DNA from 2 places in the Bacillus sp. UNC322MFChir4.1 genome. Region 2 is predicted to be linked to the other one. Evidence: riboswitches for the same ligand, from Rfam matches in the RefSeq annotation. Region 2 holds a riboswitch; the other holds the start of a gene.
The links. A riboswitch is a leader RNA that binds a small molecule or an ion and turns the genes downstream of it on or off. The one in region 2 is predicted to bind cyclic di-AMP.
Positions count from the first base shown of each region.

Region 1: it holds a riboswitch for cyclic di-AMP, as region 2 does, so the genes downstream of both, kdpA (potassium-transporting ATPase subunit KdpA) here and BR72_RS11155 (hypothetical protein) in region 2, are expected to answer to the same signal.

Region 1 covers NZ_JQKQ01000023.1:66,928-74,100, reverse strand. The annotation lists gene BR72_RS10505 (MATE family efflux transporter) at 38-1,366, shown strand; gene BR72_RS10500 (SMP-30/gluconolactonase/LRE family protein) at 1,523-2,389, shown strand; gene BR72_RS10495 (DUF1697 domain-containing protein) at 2,433-2,975, opposite strand; gene BR72_RS10490 (MFS transporter) at 3,351-4,520, shown strand; gene BR72_RS10485 (DUF3995 domain-containing protein) at 4,730-5,158, shown strand; cyclic di-AMP (ydaO/yuaA leader) riboswitch at 5,266-5,404, shown strand; gene kdpA (potassium-transporting ATPase subunit KdpA) at 5,533-7,173, shown strand, end outside.
Region 2 covers NZ_JQKQ01000024.1:81,608-88,780, forward strand. The annotation lists gene kdpC (K(+)-transporting ATPase subunit C) at 1-560, opposite strand, end outside; gene kdpB (potassium-transporting ATPase subunit KdpB) at 579-2,669, opposite strand; gene kdpA (potassium-transporting ATPase subunit KdpA) at 2,683-4,350, opposite strand; gene kdpF (K(+)-transporting ATPase subunit F) at 4,370-4,450, opposite strand; gene BR72_RS11145 (hypothetical protein) at 4,447-4,551, opposite strand; cyclic di-AMP (ydaO/yuaA leader) riboswitch at 4,651-4,794, opposite strand; gene BR72_RS11150 (hypothetical protein) at 5,218-5,442, opposite strand; gene BR72_RS11155 (hypothetical protein) at 5,459-5,860, opposite strand; cyclic di-AMP (ydaO/yuaA leader) riboswitch at 5,955-6,098, opposite strand; gene thiD (bifunctional hydroxymethylpyrimidine kinase/phosphomethylpyrimidine kinase) at 6,191-7,003, opposite strand; gene BR72_RS11165 (thiazole biosynthesis adenylyltransferase ThiF) at 7,018-7,173, opposite strand, start outside.

The sequences.
Region 1 (7,173 bases), on a different contig from region 2:
TGAAGAAGGAACAGAAAGTAAACCAATATGGCGTTCTATGGCTATGTTTCTTATTCCTTTACTGCTAAGTAATGTATTGCAGTCACTTGGACAATTGTTTGGTATGGTAGTGGTAGGGCGTTGGCTTGGTATGAATGAACTAGCTGCTATTTCGGCTTTCTTTCCGTTATTTTTCCTACTCATTTCATTTGTCATTGGGATTGGGTCTGGTAGCTCGATTTTAATTGGTCAGGCTTTTGGGGCTCGTAATGAAGATCGCTTAAAGGCCATTGTCGGTACAACGTTGACATTTACGTTCGTACTTGGAGCGATTTTAGCGGTAATGGGTAGTATGTTTGCGATGGATATTATGCAACTTGTTGGTACGCCGGAAAATATTATTGATATAAGTGTTCATTATGCTCGAATTTTATTTATTTCCATGCCAGTGCTATTTTTATATTTTGCATATACAACATTTATGCGTGGGGCAGGAGACTCTAAAACACCGTTTTATTTTTTAATTGTTAGTACAGGACTAAATATGGCATTATTACCTATTCTTATATTTGGTTGGTTCGGCCTGCCGAAACTCGGTGTGTACGGCGCAGCATATGCTTCTGTTATATCAACAATTGTTACATTTATTATTCTGTTAGTTTATTTAAGAAAAACGAAACATCCATTGCAATTTGATGCAACAGTTCGAAAGTATCTTCGCATGGATTGGGAGTTATTAAAATTATTATTACGTCTTGGCATTCCAGCAAGTATTAATATGATACTTGTTTCATTATCAGAGATTGCTGTTATTTCCTTTGTAAACCGTTTTGGTTCAGATGCAACGGCAGCATACGGAGTAGTGAATCAAGTGGCAAGTTATGTACAGATGCCAGCAGTAAGTCTTGGGATTACCGTTTCCATATTTGCAGCGCAGTCTATTGGAGCAAATCAATTTGATCGTCTGCAAAAAGTAATCCGAGCGGGACTTGTTATGAACTATGTAATTGGAGGAATATTAATCGCTTTTATTTATTTGTTCTCAAAACAAATTTTAGCGCTCTTTTTAACGAGTCAGAATACGATAGATATTGCACATAGTCTCATTATGATTACGCTATGGAGTTACTTAATTTTTGGTCATGCGCAAATATATGGGGCAACGATGAGAGCGAGCGGCACTGTATTGTGGCCAACTATTTTTGCGGTTATAGCGATTTGGCTTGTAGAAGTTCCAGTAGCCTATTTCCTATCGTATCATACGAGCCTTGGAATAAAAGGAATATGGGTAGGATATCCAGCTGCGTTTATTGTGAGTTTGCTTCTGCAATACGGATATTACAGGTTGTCGTGGAAGAAGAAGCGAATTACGCGTCTTATAAGCTAGAATTAATTAGGTGAATAAGGACGCCCCTTCAGATAAGCGAGCTGAAGGGGGTTTTTATCGTTCTAGATAAAGCATAAATGTTACAAATTAATACTTAAAAACTATTACATGTTATTATAGAAAAGACAGAATATTCTTTAATGTGGAGGGGTTAATTTGCTAGGTGAATTAGAATTAGTCATTGATGCGAAGGCAACTCTTGGAGAAGGGCCTTGCTGGGATAGTCAAAAGCAGCTATTGTATTGGGTCGATATATTGGAGAAGAAGGTTCATATCTATAATCCTATTACAAATGAAGATAAGGAAATCAGTCTTGGACAGATGATAGGATCAGTGGCTCCGAGTGAATCTGGTGAAATGATTCTTGCTCTAGAAAATGGATTTCATTTTTTAAATACAGATACAGAAAAACTGCGGGCTATTTGTGACCCCGAAAGCCATTTGCCAGAAAATCGTTTTAACGATGGGAAATGTGATCCAGCAGGTCGTTTTTGGGCGGGTACTACAGAAGGTGTTGGTATTGATGGAAAGGGAGCTCTTTACTGTTTAGATACCGATTTAATTGTAACAAAGAAAGTAGAACATGTAAGTACATCTAATGGCTTAGCGTGGTCACCAGATTATAAGTATATGTATTTCATAGATACGCCGACAAGAAAAGTAGTTCGTTTTGATTATGATATTTGCACAGGAAATATTGAAAATCCAAAAGATGTTGTTGTCATACAAAAAGAAGAAGGACTTCCTGATGGAATGACAATTGATGAGGAAGGAATGTTGTGGATTGCTCATTGGGGCGGTTCTAAAATAACAAGATGGAATCCGATGAATGGAGAGCAGTTGCTAAGTATTCCTATCCCAGCATTATATGTAACCTCTTGCACATTTGGTGGAAGGGATTTAAACGAGTTATACATTACGACAGCTAAAATGCATACTACTGATGGAAGCGCTGGTGGAGTATTTCGAATCAAAACGAATGTAACAGGGTGTCCTACATATCGATTTAAACCCTATAGATAAGCTATAGGGTTCTGGCCATGAAATTCGAACATGCTTATTCATGTCAAACTTGCATTGCTTTTGCTAACGCCGCCACTTTATTAATTGTATTCCAGTTACGTGTTGTTGCTGTATTGCCAAGACTTTGCATGTTTTTGGCCAACTTGGAATCTAAGATGTTTTGACGAAACAAGTAGTAAATTACACGTCCGTCTATATGGTATTCATCGTTATTACGTTCACTGTCTGCCAATCGATCGACTATCTTCTGCTGCGGCGCTTCTGTCAATATTGAAACATAAATGCTTTCTCCTTCAGCTAAAGAGACATCTGCATATGGGCAATTTGCAATGATCCGCTCTAGTTCCTCGGCTGTTCTTAAAATAACGGTGATTGAAATGCCAAAATTTGTTCTAATCGCATTCTCGATTCGAAGGCGAAGCGGCGCTGGGCTCTCCTCCGATTTGAAAAGGACATTGCCAGTTTGGATATACGTTTGCACCTGGTTAAGACCCATCTTTTCCAGGGTATGTCTCAATTCAACCATCTTAATTTTGTTATGTCCACTTACATTAATACCTCGTAACAGCGCGATATAAATAACCATCGATTCACCTTCAGTCATGTATTGTTTTGGGCTCCATTTAACAAATTCGTTTATATAGGGAAGGAGTCCTTTTTTGTACAGAAAATAGTAATTTTATATTCCAATATTTTTTGTTATATGCCGTTAGGTTACGCTACGTTTAAAGTGCGAGAAATCAATCAAAATTATGTTAAACTAAGAATAACAATTGTAAAAACTTGTATATTTTACAATTGCTGTCTAGGTAACGATGGATAAATCAGTTATAACATTTATATACAGAAAGGAGCATTCAGATTGACCCTTAAAAAGGAAACAAAGTTCAACTCATCGTTGCCCTCGAATGGAACTAGTGAAAAGTGGCTATCAAAAGTTACACATCTACCTAGTTCATATATTGTTTTTGTTTCTAGTATACTAATTTCCCGGCTCGGTGACGCCCTTTATACGTTTGCGCTTCCTTGGATTGCTTATGAGTTAACTGGTTCCGTGGTAGTAATGAGTACACTTTTTGCTACTAGTGTATTACCTATTGTTTTATTCGGACCAATAGTAGGCGTGATGGTAGATCGCTGGAATCGAAGGAAGTTGATGTGGACAGCTGATTTAGGATGTATGGTCTTGGTAGGACTAGTTCCTATTTTAAATTTTCTAGATGTACTCCAGATTTGGCATCTATACGTTATTTCTTTTATGTTAGCTGTCTTATCTATGTTATTTGATGTAGCTACTGTTACAGCAATTCCGTATATTGCAGGTCAAAAGTTAACGAAAGCGAATTCGGCATACCAAATGGTTAATCAAATTGCTAGTTTAGCAGGTCCAACATTGGCAGGAATAACAATCGCTATAATAGGAGGATTTAACGCGCTTTGGTTAAATGTTTTCTCCTTTGCCGCTACTTTAATTGCAGTATTACTCTTACCTAAATTAGTGGGAAATAAAGTCATCGTTAGAGAAGGGAATGTATTAAAAGGCATAGGGAGAGATCTGAAAGAGGGACTGAAATGGCTGACGAATAATCGGCTTAACCTTGCTTTATCTCTCCAAGCTATGGTTGGCAACTTTGGGGCTAGTGCTGTACTGGGCGTATTCATGTATTACTTACTTTCAACTTTACATTTATCTGCTGAACAAAGCGGTCTTAATTATACCTTAATTGGAGTTGGGGGACTTATAGGAAGTATTATTGCAGTACCACTCGAAAGGTACTTTCGGCGTGGGATTCTTATCCCTGTTCTTTTAGGTATAGGTGCTATTGGACTAACGTATGCAATATGGAGCAAATATTGGCTAGCACCTGGTATCGCCCTTGGTGTGGCAATGGTCTGTAACATAGCTTGGAACACAATCGTAGCATCAGTCCGGCAAGAAACAGTGCCTACCGATATGCAAGGAAGGGTTCTTGGCTTCTCGCGAGTACTTACTCGTCTAGCAATGCCGTTAGGTGCTTTAGTTGGTGGGATTATTTCTGGCTATAATCCAGTTGCAGTATTTGCATTGGCGTCAGTTGCAAAGATAATGGAAGTTATTATTGCGCTTATTAGTCCTATTCGAAAGCTATGAGGAAAAGATATATAGACGATATAAAATCCCCTTTCTTTTCAGGAGGGTGAGAGCATCTGGCCGCGCATCGAAACGGTCATGTCATGTTGTATTCAACTTAGCCTCAACTTATAGCTCGGAAAATGAAAATGAATATAGATTGTTTTCTTATATAGGTTATATATGAAAGGAAGTTATTAAAAGTAAGCGAATTTATGGAGGGGAATACAATGGCAGCATTTTTCATCATTTTAAGTGCAAGCATACTTGTGTTTATCAGCCTCATTCATATGTATTGGGCATGTGGCGGATCTTGGGGCAGTAAGGTTGTTCTTCCGATGAAAAAAGACAGCGACGAATCTGTTTTTGTTCCTCGGAAAATAGGAACTTTTGCAGTGGCACTTGCCATTCTATGTTTCGCTATGATTCTATTAGCTCAAAGTAGATATTTGTCTTTTTGGGATTCAAGTCGTTACACGAGATGGGGATGTATCATTCTTGCAGGCATTTTCTTATTACGTGCAATTGGTGACATGAAGTATGTTGGATTCTTTAAGAAAGTAAAAGGAACAAAATTTTCGGTATATGATACGTGGTTATACAGTCCGCTTTGTTTGTATATCGCATTTATTTTTGTAGTAGCGGTTTATTGTTATTGATATGTAGAAGGAAAACTTTCATGAAGGGAGTTTTTCTTTTTTTGTATTTTCTCTCTTTACAATAAGAGTTTGGAAGCGTATATTAACATACAAATGGAAAATTTTACAGCCGAATATCGCTTAATCCAATAGGAGCGGGGGAACCAATTTTGTGCTTTGTCACTCGGGGTGAATCCTTTTTAGGTAGGGCTACTCTCAAGGTCCGAATCCGACAGCTAACCTCGTCAGCGTTTTGAGAGGGGGGACTTGTGTGTAAAAAACACTAGGTGCGGCCTAGTGTTTTCTTTTATTCTCTTTATGGTAAAAATTTACAATTAAACTTATTTCTATATGTAATGGAGAAAAATATAGAGATAACAGAGGAGAGGAAAAGAGTGAGCTGGCTTACAAGTCTAATTGTAATTTGTCTATTTGTAGTTGTTGCGAAACCAATGGGAGATTATATATACAACGTTTTTCAGCAAAAGGGACCATTTCAAAAGATATTTGGCCCGCTAGAAAAATTTTTATTTAAAATCGCGGACATTAAGGGCTATAGTCAAAGCTGGAAGCGCTATTTGTTTTGTTTAATTATAACGAATCTATTTTTTATACTTGTTGTGTATTCTATATTTCGATTACAGGGGATGTTACCGTTAAATCCAAATCATTTTCCGGGAATGGAGCCGACGTTAGCTTTTCATACGGCCATCACGTTTATGACAAATGCGAATCTACAACATTATGGTGGTGAAAGTAATTTATCTAATTTCTCTCAAATGGTTGGGGTAACATTTATGATGTTTGCAGCACCTGCAACTTCAATGGCAATTGGGATTACGTTTATTCGTGTGCTAGCAGGTAAAAGAATAGGGAATTTCTTTGTTGATTTTGTTCAATCTATTATAAGAGTATTGTTACCAATTTCATTTGTAGCGTCGCTCATTTTTCTAGCGCTAGGAACACCGCAGACGTTAGATTCTACAATTATCGCAAAAACGTTAGAAGGGACCGAGCAAGTAATTCCTCGGGGGCCAGTAGCGTCTTTACTAGCTATTAAAGAACTTGGAGATAATGGTGGCGGTTTTTTTGGAACGGTTTCCGCACATCCTTTTGAAAACCCAAATATGATTAGTAACGTGCTGCAAATGATGCTGCAAATGTTAATTCCGATGGCATTCCCATTTGTTTACGGCCGAATGATTGGAAATCGGAAGCAAGGAAGACTGTTTTTTGTATCGATGTTCATTTTGTTTATCGTTGGATTTCAGGCGCTTTCCATATCTGAGTTGAAAGGAAATCCGCCGTTAAATCAACTTGGAATAGAGCATTCACAAGGAAATATGGAAGGGAAAGAAATGCGCCTTGGCGTTATATCTTCTGCTTTATACGCAACGGTTACAAGCGCTTCGGGGACAGGGGGCGTGAATACTACACATGATACGTTAACACCAATTGGAGGAATGGTTCCGCTTGTAAATATGCTTCTCGGAACTGTATTTGGCGGAATTGGAGTCGGATTTATGAACGTGATCATGTATGCGATGATTGCAGTATTTTTGGCAGGATTAATGGTAGGCCGTTCGCCGGAGTTCCTGAATAAAAAATTAGAAGGTAAAGAAATGAAATTAATCGCCATTACAATTGTATCTCAGCCATTACTTATTCTTGGCGCTGCAGCAATTGCCTTTTCAACACATTTCGGAACAGATGCAATTTCGAATGCCGGTTTTCACGGTCTAACGCAAGTCATATATGAATATACATCGTCTGCTATGAATAATGGATCTGGATTTGAAGGATTAAATGATAATACACCGTTTTGGAATATTTCAACTGGCCTCGTGATGTATATTGGCCGTTATTTTAGTATCATTACGATGCTTGCTGTTGCAGTTGGCTTGAAAAAGAAAAAAATTGTACCTGAAACGATTGGTACGCTCCAAACTGACAATCGTTTATTTGGCGGGATTTTACTTGGTACGATATTTATAGTAGGCGCTTTAACATTTTTACCAGTACTTGTCCTTGGTCCA
Region 2 (7,173 bases):
TCTATATTTAACTTCAACACGTTAACGCGATCTTCACCAAACAATCCAAGTGCTTTTCCTTCTGCTTGCGATTCAATCAGTTTATTAATTTCTTCTTTCGGAATATTCGTTATTTTAGAGATGCGATCTACTTGTACGTAAGCCGCTTGTGGACTAATGTCTGGGTCTAATCCTGAACCTGAATTCGTTACTAAATCCATCGGAACTTCTGTAACAGGAACGGCTGGATTTTCCTTCTTCCAATTTTCCACACTCTCTTCTACACGTTTTACTAAATCTGGATTAGATGGTGCATAGTTATTCGATCCAGATGCTTCTGCTTTATATTCTATACTAGAGACACGTCCATGGAAATAACGTGGGTCTGTAAAATTTTGACCAATTAATTTCGAACCAATGATTTCATTTTTGTCATTATAGATAAGGCTTCCATCTGCATTATCTTTCATAAATGCTTGTGCAACTCCTGTAACTAGCAGTGGATAGATGAGCCCGCATATAACAAGAAATGTAAAGGTTATACGAATAACAGGTGAAAGTATCTTTTGTTTTTCAAACATTTTCATTTCCCCTTTTCTTTAAATAAACAATCCGACAATCATGTCAATCAGCTTAATACCGACGAACGGAACAATGACTCCACCAAGTCCGTAAATAAGTAGGTTACGTCCTAACAATGCATTAGAACTCATCGGTTTATAAGCAATCCCTCTCATCGCTAGTGGAATAAGCGCCGGGATAATAATCGCGTTAAAGATAAGCGCTGATAAAATCGCTGATAACGGTGAATGTAATTTCATCACGTTCAGTGCTTCCATTTGCGGAATTGCCAATGTAAACATCGCTGGGATAATTGCAAAGTATTTCGCAATATCATTAGCGATACTAAATGTTGTTAGCGCACCGCGTGTCATTAATAGCTGCTTACCAATCCCTACAACCTCAATAATTTTCGTTGGGTTTGAATCTAAATCAATCATATTTGCGGCTTCTTTCGCTGCTGCTGTACCACTATTCATTGCCAGACCAACATCGGCCTGCGCTAAAGCTGGTGCATCATTTGTACCATCACCTGTCATCGCAACAAGCTTTCCTTTGTCTTGTTCTGCTTTAATTACCGCAATTTTATCTTCTGGTTTACATTCTGCCACAAATTCATCCACACCAGCTTCTTTCGCAATTGTTGCGGCAGTAAGTGGGTTATCACCTGTACACATTACTGTTTTAATCCCCATTTGACGAAGCTGTTCAAATCGTTCGCGCATCCCTGGTTTTACAGTATCTTTTAAATAAATTAATCCGTAAATACGATCGTTAGCTGCAACTGCAAGCGGTGTACCGCCTTCTTTTGCAATTAAATCTGCTTTTTGATTTAAATCTTTCGGAATTGTACCGCCTTGCGATTGTACCCATTCAATCACAGCGCCAACCGCACCTTTTCGTACTTTTACACCATCCGTTAAGTCCACACCACTCATACGTGTCTCAGCTTTAAATGGAACAAACTCACCTTGCTGAGCAAGTGTACCGTTATAAGAGAGTGCTTTAGATTGTACGTATTCAATAACTGAACGTCCTTCTGGCGTCTCATCTAACACCGAGCTAAGCGCTGCCCATTTTGCTACTTGTTCAATTGTTTCATTTCCTACTGGTAAAAGCGTATGTGCCATACGATTACCGAATGTAATTGTCCCTGTTTTATCTAAAATAATGGTGTTAATATCACCAGCTGCTTCTACCGCTTTACCGCTCATTGCTAGCACGTTAAACTTCGTTACACGGTCCATCCCTGCAATCCCAATGGCCGATAACAAACCACCAATTGTTGTTGGAATTAAACAAACAAGAAGCGCAACGAGTATAGATGTATCAATTTGGAAGCCAAGATAATTCGTAAAGATTGGTAATGTCACAACAACGATTAAGAAAATAAGCGTTAAACTCATTAAGACCGTATTAAGAGCAATTTCATTTGGTGTTTTTTGACGAGATGCCCCTTCTACTAAAGAAATCATTTTATCTAAGAAAGATTCACCAGGATTACTTGTAATTCGAATTGTAATTTCATCACTTACCACCATTGTTCCGCCTGTAACGGAGCAAAAATCGCCGCCCGCCTCTTTCATAACTGGTGCGGATTCCCCGGTAATTGCGGATTCGTCTACAGACGCTAAACCGCGAATAACTTCTCCGTCACTCGGAATCATTTCACCTTGTTTGACAAGAACAACATCACCTTTTTTCAGTTCAGTTGCTGAAACTCTAGCGACACTTCCATTTTCTTTTATTACATTTGCAAATACATCTTTTTTCGATTGTTTTAACGAATCAGCTTGCGCTTTCCCGCGCCCTTCTGCTAATGCTTCTGCAAAATTAGCAAACAAAACAGTGAATAATAGAATAAGAGAAACCGTTATATTGAACCACCCTGGAATACTACTAGATCCATTAGGTAGAAATGATAAAATTAATGTTAGAAAAAACCCAATTTCCACCACAAACATAATCGGATTTTTCACCATTACTCGTGGATTCAATTTCGCAAAAGCTTCTTTTATCGCATTTGTAATAATGTCACGATCCATCGTTTTTGCTTGTCTTACTTCATCTTCTACGACCGATATAACCGATTGATTCGGTTGTTTATCTTTTACCACTACAGGTTTCATCATGTCTCCTCCATTACTTCAATGTAAGAAATTCTGCAATTGGTCCTAACACTAACATCGGGAAGAACGTTAATGCCCCAACGATTACAATTGTTCCTATGAAAATACCGCCAAATAAACCGTTATCTGTTCGGAATGTTCCGATTGTTTCTGGTACTACCGTCTTCTCTTTTAATGAAGCCGCTACAGCGAGCATTGTAATTAAGCTGAAATAACGTCCTAAAAACATCACGATACCAGTCGTAATATTCCAAAATGCTGTATTATCTCCTAACCCTTCAAAGCCAGAACCATTATTCGCTGCCGAAGAAGTATATTCATATACAACTTGTGTCAAACCATGAAAGCCAGAGTTTGAAATTGCATCTGTTCCGAGATGAGTGGAAAGAGCCAGTGCTGAAAACCCTAAAATAAGTAAAGGATGAAATAGGATCGTTACCGCAATCAATTTCATTTCCTTTCCTTCAATCTTCTTCCCTAAAAATTCTGGTGTACGTCCGACCATTAACCCCGATATAAAGACCGCGATGATTGCGTACATAATAATATTGATAAATCCAGCACCAACCCCGCCGTATACTGTATTTAACATCATATTGACAAGTGGTACTAAACCGCCAGTTGGTGTCAACGTATCGTGCATTGTATCAACAGCACCTGTTTCCGCTGCCGTTGTTACCGTTGCGTACAGTGACGAAAAGACTGTTCCAAAGCGAACTTCTTTTCCTTCTACGCTGCCTTGACTATGCTGCATCCCCATTTCATTTAACACTGGATTTCCATGTAACTCTGACGTCACAATCGTTGTAAATCCCATTAAAAATACGATGAATAAAGAAACGAAAAGAACGCGTCCTTGTTTTTTATTCCCGACCATTCTTCCGTACGTAAATGGCAGAGCCGTTGGTAACAGCATCATTAACATCATCTGTAAAATGTTACTAATTTGACCTGGGTTTTCAAATGGATGCGTTGAGTTTGCACCGAAAAATCCTCCGCCGTTGTTCCCTAATTCCTTAATAGAAACGAAAGAAGCAACCGGGCCACGTAATATACTTTGTTTCACACCCTCAATTGTATGAGCTGTAGCTGCTCCTTCTAACGTTTGCGGTACACCAAGTGCAACGAAGACAAGCGCTGCTATAAATGCAATTGGGAGAAAAACTCTCGTTAAAGCACGTGTAAAATCTACGAAGAAATTTCCAAGTTCTTTCCCTGCTAAACCTCTTATAAAAGCCATTACAATTGCTAATGTTGTCGCTGGTGCTGTAAACATTAAAAACGTAATTCCAATTAATTGTGATAAGTACGATACACCATTTTCACCGCTGTAATGCTGCAAGTTTGTATCTGCCATAAAACTAATCGCTGTATTAAAAGCAAGTGTAGGTTCCATCCCCTGAACATGAGCTGGATTTAATGGCAATACGCCTTGCAAACGAAGTATGAAATATACAACAACAATCATAAATCCATTAAGCGCAACTAATGACAATGCATATTGCTTCCAGCTCTGGTTATAAGGCTTCACACCGGAAATTTTAAAAATAATGTTTTCAAAAGGTCCGAACACTTTATCCAATTTACGATTCCCTTGAAACGCCTTCTCTAAATAAATCCCCGTTGGCTTTGCAACAAGAACAAATAATAACATTGTGACCAAAACGGCAATCCAAATCATAATAAACCCTTCCCCCTAATTAAAACTTTTCTGGATTTAATAGCGCATAAACTAAGTACACAGTAAGTAAGCCAACAATAATGGATACTGCAATACTCATTGCTTCTTCCCTTCTTTCACAACGTTATCCGACCATCTTACAAGACCGATCATTGTCCCAACTAACACAACTAAAATTGCTATCATAGCGATATCTAACATTCTTCATCCCTCACTAAAATGTAAAATTTTACCATCAAAAGCATAAAAAAGAACACTGAGGATCTACTCAGTGTTCGAAAATGAACAACACAAAAGTAAACCTCCTCTCCAAACGCTTACGAGGTTAGCTGTCGGATTCGGGCCTAAAGAGTAGCCCTACTTTCATCATGAAAGATTCACCCCAAGTGACAATGCACAAAATTGGTTCCCCCGCTCCATTTCTGGACTCAGCGATATCAGGTTGTTTTTTGGAAATTTTATGAACAATTTATGAATGTAAATATACTCCTCTAAATTTTACTTGTAAAGAGGGAAAATAACTAAAATATGAAAATATCCCCCCTTTTAAACGCTTACATCAAGGATAAATACATCTTTATCATCTTTTTTCTTTCATTTTCTTCCTTTTTCATTATGTATACGTTCTTTTACAAGTAAAAAACAGAAGATTATCTCTATAAATCAAACACAACATAACCTGCTCTTCTCTCCTTGTCTTAAACCTCACACGTGACAAAAAAAGCCCTGACCGCTACTATAAACGGCCAAGACCTCGTACTCGCTTGCTCCTTTTGTTTTAAACCCCGCTCGTGGCACAAAAAAGGCCCTGGCCGCTACTATGCACGGCCAGAACCTCTCGCCCACCCTAAAAAGAAAGGGGCTAAATCATAAAAAAGACCGTAAATTACGCCCCCGAATACATACTCTCACCAATTCCGCATGTTGCTTCTCATATTCAATAATATCTTGTTCTAAATATAAACAGATACCTTCTGGCGGAAGAATTACATATGGCTTCGGAAAGAATGGATCATGTTCAGCTAACTCCTGTACTCGCTCTAACGATAACGCCCAGCGCTTTGCTAATTCACGGCAAAGTAATACTTTCATATCCGATTCCTCCGCCCTACTCTAAAGTCAAAAACGAAATGTTATCACAAGTTGTAAACACCACTAATTGAATTCCAATCGTTTTATAGAGGTGCTTAGGATATTGTTTATTTCGCGTGACGACTGTAATAGGCGCGGTAAATGAAGAGCGAATACGTTCGGCGAAGAAGCTAATTGTGGATAATTCATCTCCTAGCAAAATGATTTTTTTAACTGCTTTGCATACTTTCACAATCATGCTCGGGTCATCTGGGCAACAATATGCTTGTTGAAATCCACATGCTTTCACTTCACTTGCCACATATTCACTTGCTGTAAAAATAACCATTTCACTTTGAAAAGGTATTAAATCATGCAAACTCTTTACTTTCGCAACTTCACCTACACAAATGAGCATGTACTCTTTTTCCTCATCCATGCACTGGATTCTCCTTCACATAAAAGAATTTTTAACTATCGATTAAAATTCTTTTTATGCTAGTCGGATCGATGAATTGATGTATTCACTTGCACCATCCTCTCTCAACACGCTTACGGAGTTAGCTGTCGGATTCGGGCTTTGAGAGTAGCCCTACCTTCAAAAAAGATTCACCCCAAGTGACAATGCACAAAATTGGTTCCTCCGCTCCAAATTTCAGATTCAGCGTTCAAAAAAATAGATTCTGGCTGATATATTACTCCTGATTTTGGAAAAAGTAAACATGAAAAAAGCCAATTTTTCCAACTGGCTTTCTTCAAAAATACATATTTATACACGCATATTTCTACGTCCATATGCAAAATGATTCGTTGGTCCGTGACCGCTTCCAATGTTCAACTCATCTTCAATCGCTATACTAATAAAGCTCTTCGCTTCCCGAACTGCCTCTTCAATTTCATAACCTTTCGCGAGTCCGGCTGTTACAGCTGCCGCAAACGTGCAACCACTTCCATGTGTTTGAAGAGACGCAATCCGTTTACTTCTATATTCCATAAACTTATTTCCATCAAACAATAAATCAATTACTTTATTCCCTTGATATGCTGCATGCCCGCCTTTCATGACGACAAACTTCGCCCCTAAATCATGCAACATTTTCGCAGCTTCTTTACTATCTTCAATCGTATCAATCTTCATTCCTGTTAATACTTCTGCTTCAGGGACATTTGGCGTAATTACCGTTGCAAGCGGCAGCAAATGTTCTTTTAATGCTGTAACAGCTTCCTGTTGTAATAATGACGCTCCGCCTTTAGCAATCATTACAGGGTCTAGCACAATATTATTCCATGAAAATGATTTAATATTTTCAGCTACGACTCTAATAATTTCACTACTAAATAACATTCCAAGTTTTACCGCATCAGGCGTTAAATCCGTCCCAATAGAATGTAACTGCTCTTCAATTCCTTCTGTAGGAACAGGATACACTCCTTGTACACCGAGCGTATTTTGGGCCGTAATCGCTGTAATGGCTGTCATTCCGTACACACCGAGTTCTTGAAACGTCTTTAAATCTGCTTGAATCCCGGCTCCGCCGCCGCTATCAGAGCCCGCAATCGTTAATGCTTTATTCACTTTCATTTCCCTCACCCTTTTTACCCAAAGTAACGATGATAAATCGTTTTTGCTTCCGCTATATCCTTTGTTCCGTGCACAAGCACACGGCCATCTTGAAATGCCACTAACCGTTTATTCTCAACAGAAAATGATAGTAAATAAGAGTTTGCTGTTAAATCCGTTACCCGATTTTG